2 regions of the Streptomyces sp. NPDC058092 genome follow, and region 2 is predicted to be linked to the other one. Evidence: riboswitches for the same ligand, from Rfam matches in the RefSeq annotation. Region 2 holds a riboswitch; the other holds the start of a gene.

Region 1 (4,612 bases), on a different contig from region 2:
CCGCCGGTTCCGCCGCGTCGCGCTGCCGCTGCTCGGTCTCGTCCTCGCCATGGGCATGCACGCCCTGTGGAACGGGTCGGCGTCCTTCGGCCCGTACGGCTTCTACGCCGTGTACGGGGTGTTCATGGTCCCGGTCTTCGGCCTGGTCACCTGGCTGGCGATCTGGTCGCGCCAGCGGGAGCTGCGTACGCTCTCCGCCGAGCTGCCCGCCTATGCCGCGGCCGGCTGGCTGACCCCCGCCGAACCGCTCGCCCTCTCCTCGATGCGGGCCCGCGGCATGGCCCGCGACGCGGCGCGCCAACGACACGCCGCCGCGGCCGGGGGAAGCTGGAGCAGCCCGTACGCACCGGCGTCCTGGCCACCGCCATACGGCCCGGGGCACGGGCCGACGTACGGCTCCGGATACGGTCCGGGATACGGGCCCGGATACGGGCCGACGCACGGCCCTGGATACGGGCCGACGCACGGCCCCGGACCGGGATACGCGCCCGGATACACGCCGGTGTATACCCCGAGGCGCGGGCCGTCGGCGCAGGTCAGGGCCCATGCCACAGCACAGGCCAAGGCCCACGGCAGAGCTGCCGCCCGCGCCGTCGCCGAGTACGAATCGTTCGCGACCTCACTGGCCTCGCTGCGCCGGCAGGCCCGCCGCGGGGCCGCGGGCCCGGACTTCGCCGAACGCGAGCTGGAGCTGCTGCACCACCTCTGGCAACGCAGGGACGTGGCTGCCCCCGCGCTGACGTACGCCGCGCAGGCGACGAGCCGCCTGCGCCCCCCGTACATACCCCCGGCCCTGGGGATTCCACCGCTGTAGGGGTGCCGGTAAGAACGCTGTCACCAGCCGCAATCGGCGAGCGAGCGGGCCGTGCCGGGGCCCCAGTAGTTCCCGCCGAAAATAGCCGGACGATCCGGGTGGGGGGCTGTGCGTAGAGGAGCACGATGGCGCCGGCGACGCGGAGGTTTCCTGGTATGTCCGGGTCGGTCAGTAGTCGGCCGAGGGCGGCCAGGCGCTCGTCTTCGCTCAGCGCGGCTCGTCGGGTGGCCTTCATCGCGGGTATGGAGAGGGAGCGTCGGCAATGGCGGCTTTGTATGGCCCAGTTGAGGAAGGCCCTCAAATACTGGCTGGGCACACCACCCGTGGCGAGTTAACCTCGCTGATCATGACTGACTGGTACAAAATTTACTCGGACGAATGTGCTCTGCCCCCGGGGGGCGACCTGGACGAGCTCACCGCAGAGCTGGCGGAGTGTCTGCGAGATCCAGACCCGGAGGTGCGCGACGGCTACCCGTACGTCGTGTTGCGGACCTGGATCGAGCGCGACGTCATCGACGGCGACCGCCGGATCCGCCTGGGCAATGAAATGGCGGCCCGCTTCGCCGATTCGCAGATTCAGGCCCGCACGTTCGCGCCGCTGGTCCTGGATATGATCGTCAGCCGCGGGGACTTCTGTCGGGAATGGATGAACGCGTTCGCCCGCTGGTACCCCACAGAGAGTGACCTACGCGGACACGATGTGCGTCTGGGGTGGCTGCACGCTGTGGCACACGGCGCTGACTTGCTCGGTGCCTTCGGCTGCCACCGCGATGTCGAACCGGTCGAGATGCTGGGCGTCGCGACCGCGCGGCTCGTCGCGCCCACCGATTACCTGTACGCCGAACGGGAAGATGATCGGCTCGCCCGTGCAATTGCGTTGACTCTCACCAACCCGAAGCTCACCGCGGATCAATCCGTCGCGTGGCTCGACGAAATCGGTGCCGACTTGCGGGCCGTGGCTCGGGGCACCACTCCGACGTACGTTTCCAACGCACTACGCACCCTGCGGATGCTCTACATTCTCGCTGACCTCGGCGTCTCGCCGAAGCCGGGGCAGCCGCCTCGTCAGGTTCCGCATCGCGACTTGGTCAAGCGGCGGATTGTTGAAGTGCTGGCGAATGATGCGAAGTCCATCGTTTGATAATTCCACGCCGGGAGCCGACCGAGCCTGACGGGCCGCCGCGGGAACCGCTTCTGCAGGTCGGCCGGCTGTCCCTACGCTGCAGGGTCATGTTCGACAGACCGGCAGCCCTGACGTCGGGGGGGGAGCGTCAGGGCTGCCGGAGTTCATCGGCAGGCGAACCGGCTCGGATCGCGCGGATCACCGGATCACGCAGGCCGGGAGAACCGGGAGGACGGCCTGCGGATCAGGGGTTGAGGCCCTTGCCGCGCAGCCAGGCCATCGGGTCGATGCCTGTACCGGAGGGGGTGTGGACCTCCAGGTGGAGGTGCGGGCCCGTCACATTGCCGGTCGCGCCGACCCGGCCGATGGTCTCACCGGTGGTGACCTTCTGGCCGACGCTCACGCCGATCGAGGACTGGTGGCAGAACCACAGCTCCGTACCGTCGTCGAGCTCCAGCACCGTGCGGTAGCCGTACGAACCGGACCAGCCGGCCGACTTGATGGTGCCGCCGTGTATGGCCTTGATCGGCGTACCCGTCGGCGCCGCGAAGTCGAGGCCGGTGTGGTAGCCGGACGACCACATCGAGCCGGCTTCGCCGAAGGTCGAGGTGACCGTGTACGAGGAGGTCGGGATGGCGTAGCTGGCGGCGAGCTTGGCGAGCCGCAGTGCCTCGGCCTTCTTCTTGGCCTCTTCCTCCGCCTTCTTCTTTTCTGCGGCGACCTTGGCCTCGGCCGCGTCCTGCTGCTTCTTGGCCTCGGCGGCGGCCTTCTCCGCGGCCTCCTTCTCCTGGGCCGCCTTGGCCTCGGCGTCGGCGGCGTCCTGCTGCTGCTCCGCCTGCTGGAGGATGCGCGCGCGGAGCGCCTCGCCCGCGTCCGCCGTGCCCTGCTCGGCCTCGGCGGTGGTGAGGCCGGCGGTGGTGAGCGGTGCGGCAGCGGCGGCGACAGCGGCCTTGTCGGCCTCGGACTCTCCGGAGAACAGAGAACCCACGCCCGGAAGGGACTTGGCGTCGGGAAGGTTGTCCGCGATGGAATCGGGAAGGGAGATGGAGACCGGCGGCTTGCTCTGCGCGGTGGCCATGCCGCCCGCACCGACCGCCGCGATGACGCCGACCCCGAGCACCGTGGAGCTACGGGCAAGTCCGTTGCGCTGCTTGGCGACGCGATGCTTGCCGCGTACGGGGCGGACGGACTCCTCGGTGGGGTTCCACTCGTCCCAGCTGCGTTCGGGCTCACCGTTGCCGTCGGCACGGGAATCGCCGCCGAAGTCGCCGCCCGGCTCGGTGCCGTACGCCGTTCCCGTCCCACCGGTCCCGTATTCGGAGGAGCCGGTACCGAAATCGGCGCCGAAGCCGGAGTCGGAAGCGAAACCGGAGTTGGAGTCGGAAGCGAAACCGGAGTTGGAACCGGATCCGAAGTCAGCGCCGAAGCCGGAACCGAAGTCGGGGTTGAACCGAGAGGGGGCCTCGGGGGCAGGCTTGTTGGACGCCACGGGGGCGCGCTCCTTTCCTTCCTTCTCGCCTACCGGGTTAGCTGACGGGTTCGGAGCAGGAAGGTCTCCTACGGGCCCCTCTGCCTCTCACGAGACACAGGTGTCCGATTCACCCCATGTAGGTGGTTCCCCGGTTCCCTTGCGGAATTCGGCGCTCGCGCACGGTGCCGCCACTGACGACGGCTGGGACGACCGCGCTGCGTTATCGAACGTTAATAGACACCGGGGCCTGATTCCAAGCCGTTCCCACTGATCGTTCACGTCTTTGGCCTGGACTTTACGGTGCACAACCGGGCGGAATGGGACGAGTTGATCGACCCTCAGCCGCCACTCGGTTTCTGACGTTGCGTCAAATGTTATGCGGAGCGACGCGCTTCGGTTACGTACGGTGGTATCCCGCGCCCAAGGCCACGCCCGGCTCGCACGAAGCCCCCGCCCCACCCGTCACACCCCTTCCAGACCGACGATCTTCACGGTCCTGCGCCGGTCCGGCTGCCCCTCCGCGGGACGTACGACCGCGAGCAGCGCCATGTCGTCGGTCGTCTCACCCCCCGTGTGCAGCCGTACGTCATCGGTCAGCGCGGACAGCAGCTCCTCGGGCCCCGGGAAGATCCGCCCGCGCAGCCGGGCCGCCGGGTCGTAGAAGACCCCGTCGGCGTTCCGCGCCTCGGAGAGGCCGTCCGTGTACAGGAGCAGGGTCGTCCCCGCCGGCAGATCCCACTCGTCCGACCGGTCGGGCCACGCCCCCAGGTCCATCCCGAGCGGCAGTGCGGGCACCGTGGGCCCCAGCACTTCGAGCGCCCCGTCCGGGTGCAACAGGATCGGCTCGGGGTGACCGCGGTTGACGATCCGCACCCGGGGCAGCCCGGCCGGGATCTCGGCCAGCACGGCGGTGATGAAGCCCTCGACCGCGTCGAGCCCGCCCCGTCGCGTCCCCTCCCGCGCCAGCGCCCGCTCCAGCCGCTGCGCCACGCCCTCCAGCGAACGCTCCTGCTCGGCCGCCTCCCGGAACGCCCCGATGATCACCGCCACCGACTCCACGGCGTCGAGCCCCTTCCCCCGTACGTCCCCGACCACCAACCGCACCCCGTAAGGGGAGTCCGTCACGGCGAACAGGTCACCGCCGACGAACTCGTCGGCCTGCGCCGCCTCGTACCGCGCCGCCACATGCAGCCCGCCGATCCGG
Region 2 (4,612 bases):
CGAGGATCCGGAAGATGGATTCCCGCAGGCCAAGTACGGTCATCCGAAAGACCGCAGGACAGATCTCAAGCAGATCCAGGCCGGGATCGCGATCTCCGGTGATGGCGGCATCCCCGTCTTCCACCGCGCCTACGACGGCGGAGCCGGTGAAGTCGCCCAGGTCGTCGGGGCGATGACGTCTCTGCGCAAGCCGGCCGCACCCCGCGACTTCCTGATGGTCGGCGACTCGAAGCTGGTCTCCTACCCCAACCTGCTGGCTCTGGCGGAAGCACAGGTGCGGTTCATCGCTCCGGCGCCCGCGGCCAAGATCCCCGATGACCTGTATGCCGGCCTCGACATCGAGGCAGCCCCTCTGGTCGACTACACCGCCGAGCGGGATGCCAAAAAACCGCATGAGCAGCGCGGACGCTACCGCGTGCTGGAAGACACCCAGACTCTGGCCGGTCCGCGCAAGAGCGACCCGCAGATCACGGTGCGTCGGATCCTGGTCCATTCCACCGCCAACGCCACAGCCCAGCAGGCGGCCCGGGCCCGGCGCCTTCAGCAGGCTGGTGAGGAACTGGACAAGCTCCAGCGCTCCTGCGGCAGCCGCTACTACAGCACCGCTGAGAAGGTCGCCGCCCGGATTGGCGTGATCGTCAAGAAACGGCGCATCGCCTCCTGCCTGGTTGCCGTCATCGGCGCCGACATAGCCGGACGCCCCACCCTGACCTGGCACTTCGACCAGGACATCCTGGCCCGGGAAGCCGCAGCGGACGGCTGGTACGCACTGCTGAGCACCCTTGATCCCACCGAGGCCGACGCGGCGGAGGTCCTGGTGCGCCACAAGGGCCAGCCGATGGTCGAGCGCCGCTACAGCGACTTCAAGGGCCCGCTCGCCGTGGCCCCGGTGTTCTTGCAACACAACCGCAGGATCTGCGCTCTGATCACCGTGATCTGCCTGGCCCTGCTGGTGTTCTGCCTCATCGAACGCCAAGTCCGTCAGGCCCTCGGCGGCAATCAGACGATGCGCGGTCTCTACCCCGACAACCGGGCCGTCCGCCCGACCGGGCGCATGATCCTCTACCACCTCGCCGGCCTGCGGATACGAGCCGGAACAACCAGCGACCCGCCAACCATTCTGATCACCCGCGGTGTTCAAGCCCACCTCCTCGAGTTACTCGGCATCGACGAAACCCGCCCCCGCTGGCTGGAAACCTGAAACCCCATGTGCGAAGTCCGGGTCTAGAGCGGGAGCAGGTCGGGCCGCTTGGCCTCGACGTGGTCTCCGGAGGACTCGCCGCGCAGCCGTCGGCCGATCCACGGCACCAGGTACTCGCGCGCCCAGTGGATGTCGTCGCGCCGTACTTCGAGCGTGCCGCGCTGTGCCTGCGGAGGCCATTCCTGGTCGGGGTCGGCCGGCACATCGAGGCCGAGGACCTGGGCGGCGCGCAACGCGACCCTGGTGTGTCCCTCGGGCGACAGATGGAGCCGGTCGTCGTCCCAGGCACGCCTGTCCTGGACGGAACGCAGCGACCACAGGTCGAGGACCGGGCAGTCGTAGCGGTCGGCGATGGACCGCACATGGGCGGTGTAGGTGGCGATCTTGCCGCGCAGATGACGCAGCACGGGAACGCCACGGGTGTCGAAGCCGGTGGTGACCATCACGGAGCCGACCGATTCGGTCAGCTCGGCGACCGCGCGCTCGAAGCGCTCGGCCACGTCGTCGGGGTCGGTGCCGGGCCTGATGATGTCGTTGCCGCCCGCACAGAAGCTCACCAGGTCGGGTGCGAGCTCCTTGGCGCGCGGCACCTGCTCCTCGACGATCTGGTCGAGGAGGCGTCCGCGTACGGCGAGATTGGCGTACCTGAAATTCCCGTGCGCGGAGCCGTCGGTGCTCGATTCCGCATCGGGGTCCGGGAGCTGGTCCGCGAGAAGTACCGCGAAACGGTCCGCCCAGCCGACGAAGGTCCCGTCCGGACCGCGGTCACCCACTCCCTCGGTGAAGCTGTCGCCAATCGCTGCGTACGACCCGATGACGCCATGTCGGTTGATGACGCCACGTTGATTTTTTCTCGAATCGTCTGCCACAAACGCTTATCCTGCACCGCCGAATGTGACCTACGCGACCGTAATAAGGGGTTGACGGGTGGTGAGATAGACCACCCGGTCAGGTTTTGGTAAAGGGGGAATAAGCAGCAGGGGCGGTGCGCCGCCGCGCACCGCCCCTGCTGTGTTGCTCAGGTCATACCGTGTTGGTCAACTGCCCGTTCGTTCGGCTCAGACGTAGATGCCGTGCGAAGCCAGGAAGGCGATCGGGTCGATGTCCGAGCCGTACGCCGGGCCCGTGCGGACCTCGAAGTGCAGGTGCGGTCCGGTGGCGTTGCCGGTGGCGCCGGAGAGGCCGATCTGCTGACCGGTGCTCACGGACTGGCCCGCCGAGACGGAGATCGAGGACAGGTGGCCGTACTGCGAGTAGCGACCGTCGGTGTGCTTGATGACGACCTGGTTGCCGTACGCGCCACCCCAGCCCGCGGTGACGACGGTGCCGGAGGTGATGGACTTCACGCTGGTGCCGGTGAAGACGGGGAAGTCGATCCCGGTGTGGCTGCCGCTGGACCAGTTGGAGCCGGAGGCGCGGTAGCCGGTGGTGTGGTTGCCGGGGACCGGGTGCGCGTAGCCGGAGCTGTTGCTCCGAGCGGCCGGGGCGGAGGTCTTGGACTCCGTGACGGTCGACACCTTGGCCGGGGCGGACTTGGCCGGGGCGGACTTCTTCGCGACCGACGAGGGAATCGAGGGGGCCTTCGACGGGAGGGCCGCGCCCGTACCGGCGCCGGTGGGCGCGGAGTCACCCGACGCCTTGCCGCCGAGCGTCAGCTTCATGCCCGGGAGGATCAGGCTGGGGTCGTCGCCGACGACCTCGCGGTTGTCCTGGTACAGCTTCTGCCAGCCACCCTCGATCTTGTGCTCGGCGGCGATCTTCGACAGCCAGTCGCCGGAGACGACGGAGTACGTCGTGGTGGCGGTCTGCTTCTGCGCGACCGGCTTGGCCGGAGTGGCGTGCGTGGCGGCGGCGGAGACCGACTGCGGGGCGGCGGCCGGGGCGGCGTTGGCACCGGTGGCGCCGAGCAGCGGCAGCGCGATGACGGCGCCGCCGGCGCCTGCGGCGACGACGCCACGGGCAATGGCGCGGGTCTTCGTACGACGGTGCTTACCCGATATGGGCATGAAGTGCTTCCTCTCCGGCGCCTACGAGGTGAGCTGTCGGGTTCGGGCTGGAGATGCCCGGCCGCGCTGAGCGCGACTTCACCCCGAGCCGGCCGGATTTCTCCGATCGGCGGCCTACCTGGTTCCCCCGCTCCTGCCACACGATGAGTGGATGCGAATTCCGGGCGGCGGCAGGATTAGGCGGTCCGTCCGGATTGACGGTGACCGTAAGCGAGTCGGGACGGCAAGAACAAGCCACTGGTTCCGTTCCGGAATCCCCGCCAGGAATTCGGCGCTGAATTCCGGTCACACTCCGTGGATTAGGGATCTTGGCTTTCCGCGCCGCGCACGGAATACCCGGCCGCCCCGCCAGTACGCACCGTCACGGATATGATCCCGCTCACGAGCGGGCAACCATCTGCCGTACATATGGGGCAAGTTCGGCCAAATCAACCCATTACGGACATGTCATGCTCATCGTTCGCGCCGAAGCCTCAGCACCCGTGCGTCGAGATCCCCCCGAAGCCCGGTGTGCAGCCCCTGATGAAGCAGTACCGAACCGTGGTGCACCGCCCCCGTGTCCAGGCAGGTGTACGTCGCCGCGGGGTCGAGTCCGCGCAGTCGCAGGGCCGGGGGCCGCTCCCCGTACCGCTGCGCCTCCAGCCACATCAGGACCACGGCCTCGTCCCCGTGGACGTACTGGACCGCGCTGAGCCCACCACGCGGGGCACGCAGCCGGTACAGCGAGCCGTGCTGTACCACCGGCCGAATCTCCTTGTAGAGATCCACCCAGGTCCGCGCCTCGGCCAGTTCGTCCTCGCTCCACTCGGTGAGGTCACCACCGACCCCGAGCACACCGGCCATCGCGCTCACAAAACGGAAGCGCAGTGAGCTGACCCTGCCGTTGAGCTGGACGTTGGGGCTGTCGGTGACCCAGGCGGCCATCACCCGGGCCGGATGGATCTGGCCGAAGCCCTCCTGGATGGCGAGGCGGTCGAGCGGGTCGGTGTTGTCCGAGGTCCACACCTGGTCCGTACGGGACAGAATCCCCAGATCGATCCGGCCGCCGCCGCCCGAGCAGGACTCGAAGGCGACCGAGGGGTGCGCGGCCCGGAGCCGGTCGATCAGCGCGTACAGGGCGTCGACATGCTCGATCCAGATCTTCTGCGGATACTCCTCGCCCGGCCAGCCCGCGTCGGTGAAGGAGCGGTTGAAGTCCCATTTCACATAGTCGATGCGCGCGCCGGAGAGCAGTGCGTCCAGCTGTTCCCAGAGATATTCCCGCACATCGGCGCGGGCCAGATTGAGCACCAGTTGATTACGGAACTCGGTCCGGGCCCGCCCGGGGAAGTGCTGTACCCAGTCGGGGTGTGCACGATAGAGATCACTGTCGGCATTGACCATTTCCGGCTCGACCCAGATACCG

Evidence for each region. Region 2 has a riboswitch for cyclic di-AMP ahead of ACFVV1_RS39255 (peptidoglycan DD-metalloendopeptidase family protein). Riboswitches for the same ligand answer to the same signal wherever they lie in the genome.
Region 1: linked by a shared signal. The riboswitch ahead of ACFVV1_RS33895 (M23 family metallopeptidase) and the one ahead of ACFVV1_RS39255 (peptidoglycan DD-metalloendopeptidase family protein) in region 2 are both predicted to bind cyclic di-AMP.

What each region holds. Positions count from the first base shown of each region.
Region 1 is NZ_JBHVSY010000028.1:85,117-89,728, reverse strand. It holds gene ACFVV1_RS33905 (PrsW family intramembrane metalloprotease) at 1-814, shown strand, start outside; gene ACFVV1_RS33900 (DUF2785 domain-containing protein) at 1,161-1,955, shown strand; gene ACFVV1_RS33895 (M23 family metallopeptidase) at 2,182-3,426, opposite strand; cyclic di-AMP (ydaO/yuaA leader) riboswitch at 3,438-3,590, opposite strand; gene ACFVV1_RS33890 (PP2C family protein-serine/threonine phosphatase) at 3,871-4,612, opposite strand, start outside.
Region 2 is NZ_JBHVSY010000045.1:6,564-11,175, reverse strand. It holds gene ACFVV1_RS39265 (IS1634 family transposase) at 1-1,201, shown strand, start outside; gene ACFVV1_RS39260 (SGNH/GDSL hydrolase family protein) at 1,225-2,070, opposite strand; gene ACFVV1_RS39255 (peptidoglycan DD-metalloendopeptidase family protein) at 2,260-3,207, opposite strand; cyclic di-AMP (ydaO/yuaA leader) riboswitch at 3,213-3,367, opposite strand; gene ACFVV1_RS39250 (alpha-galactosidase) at 3,661-4,612, opposite strand, start outside.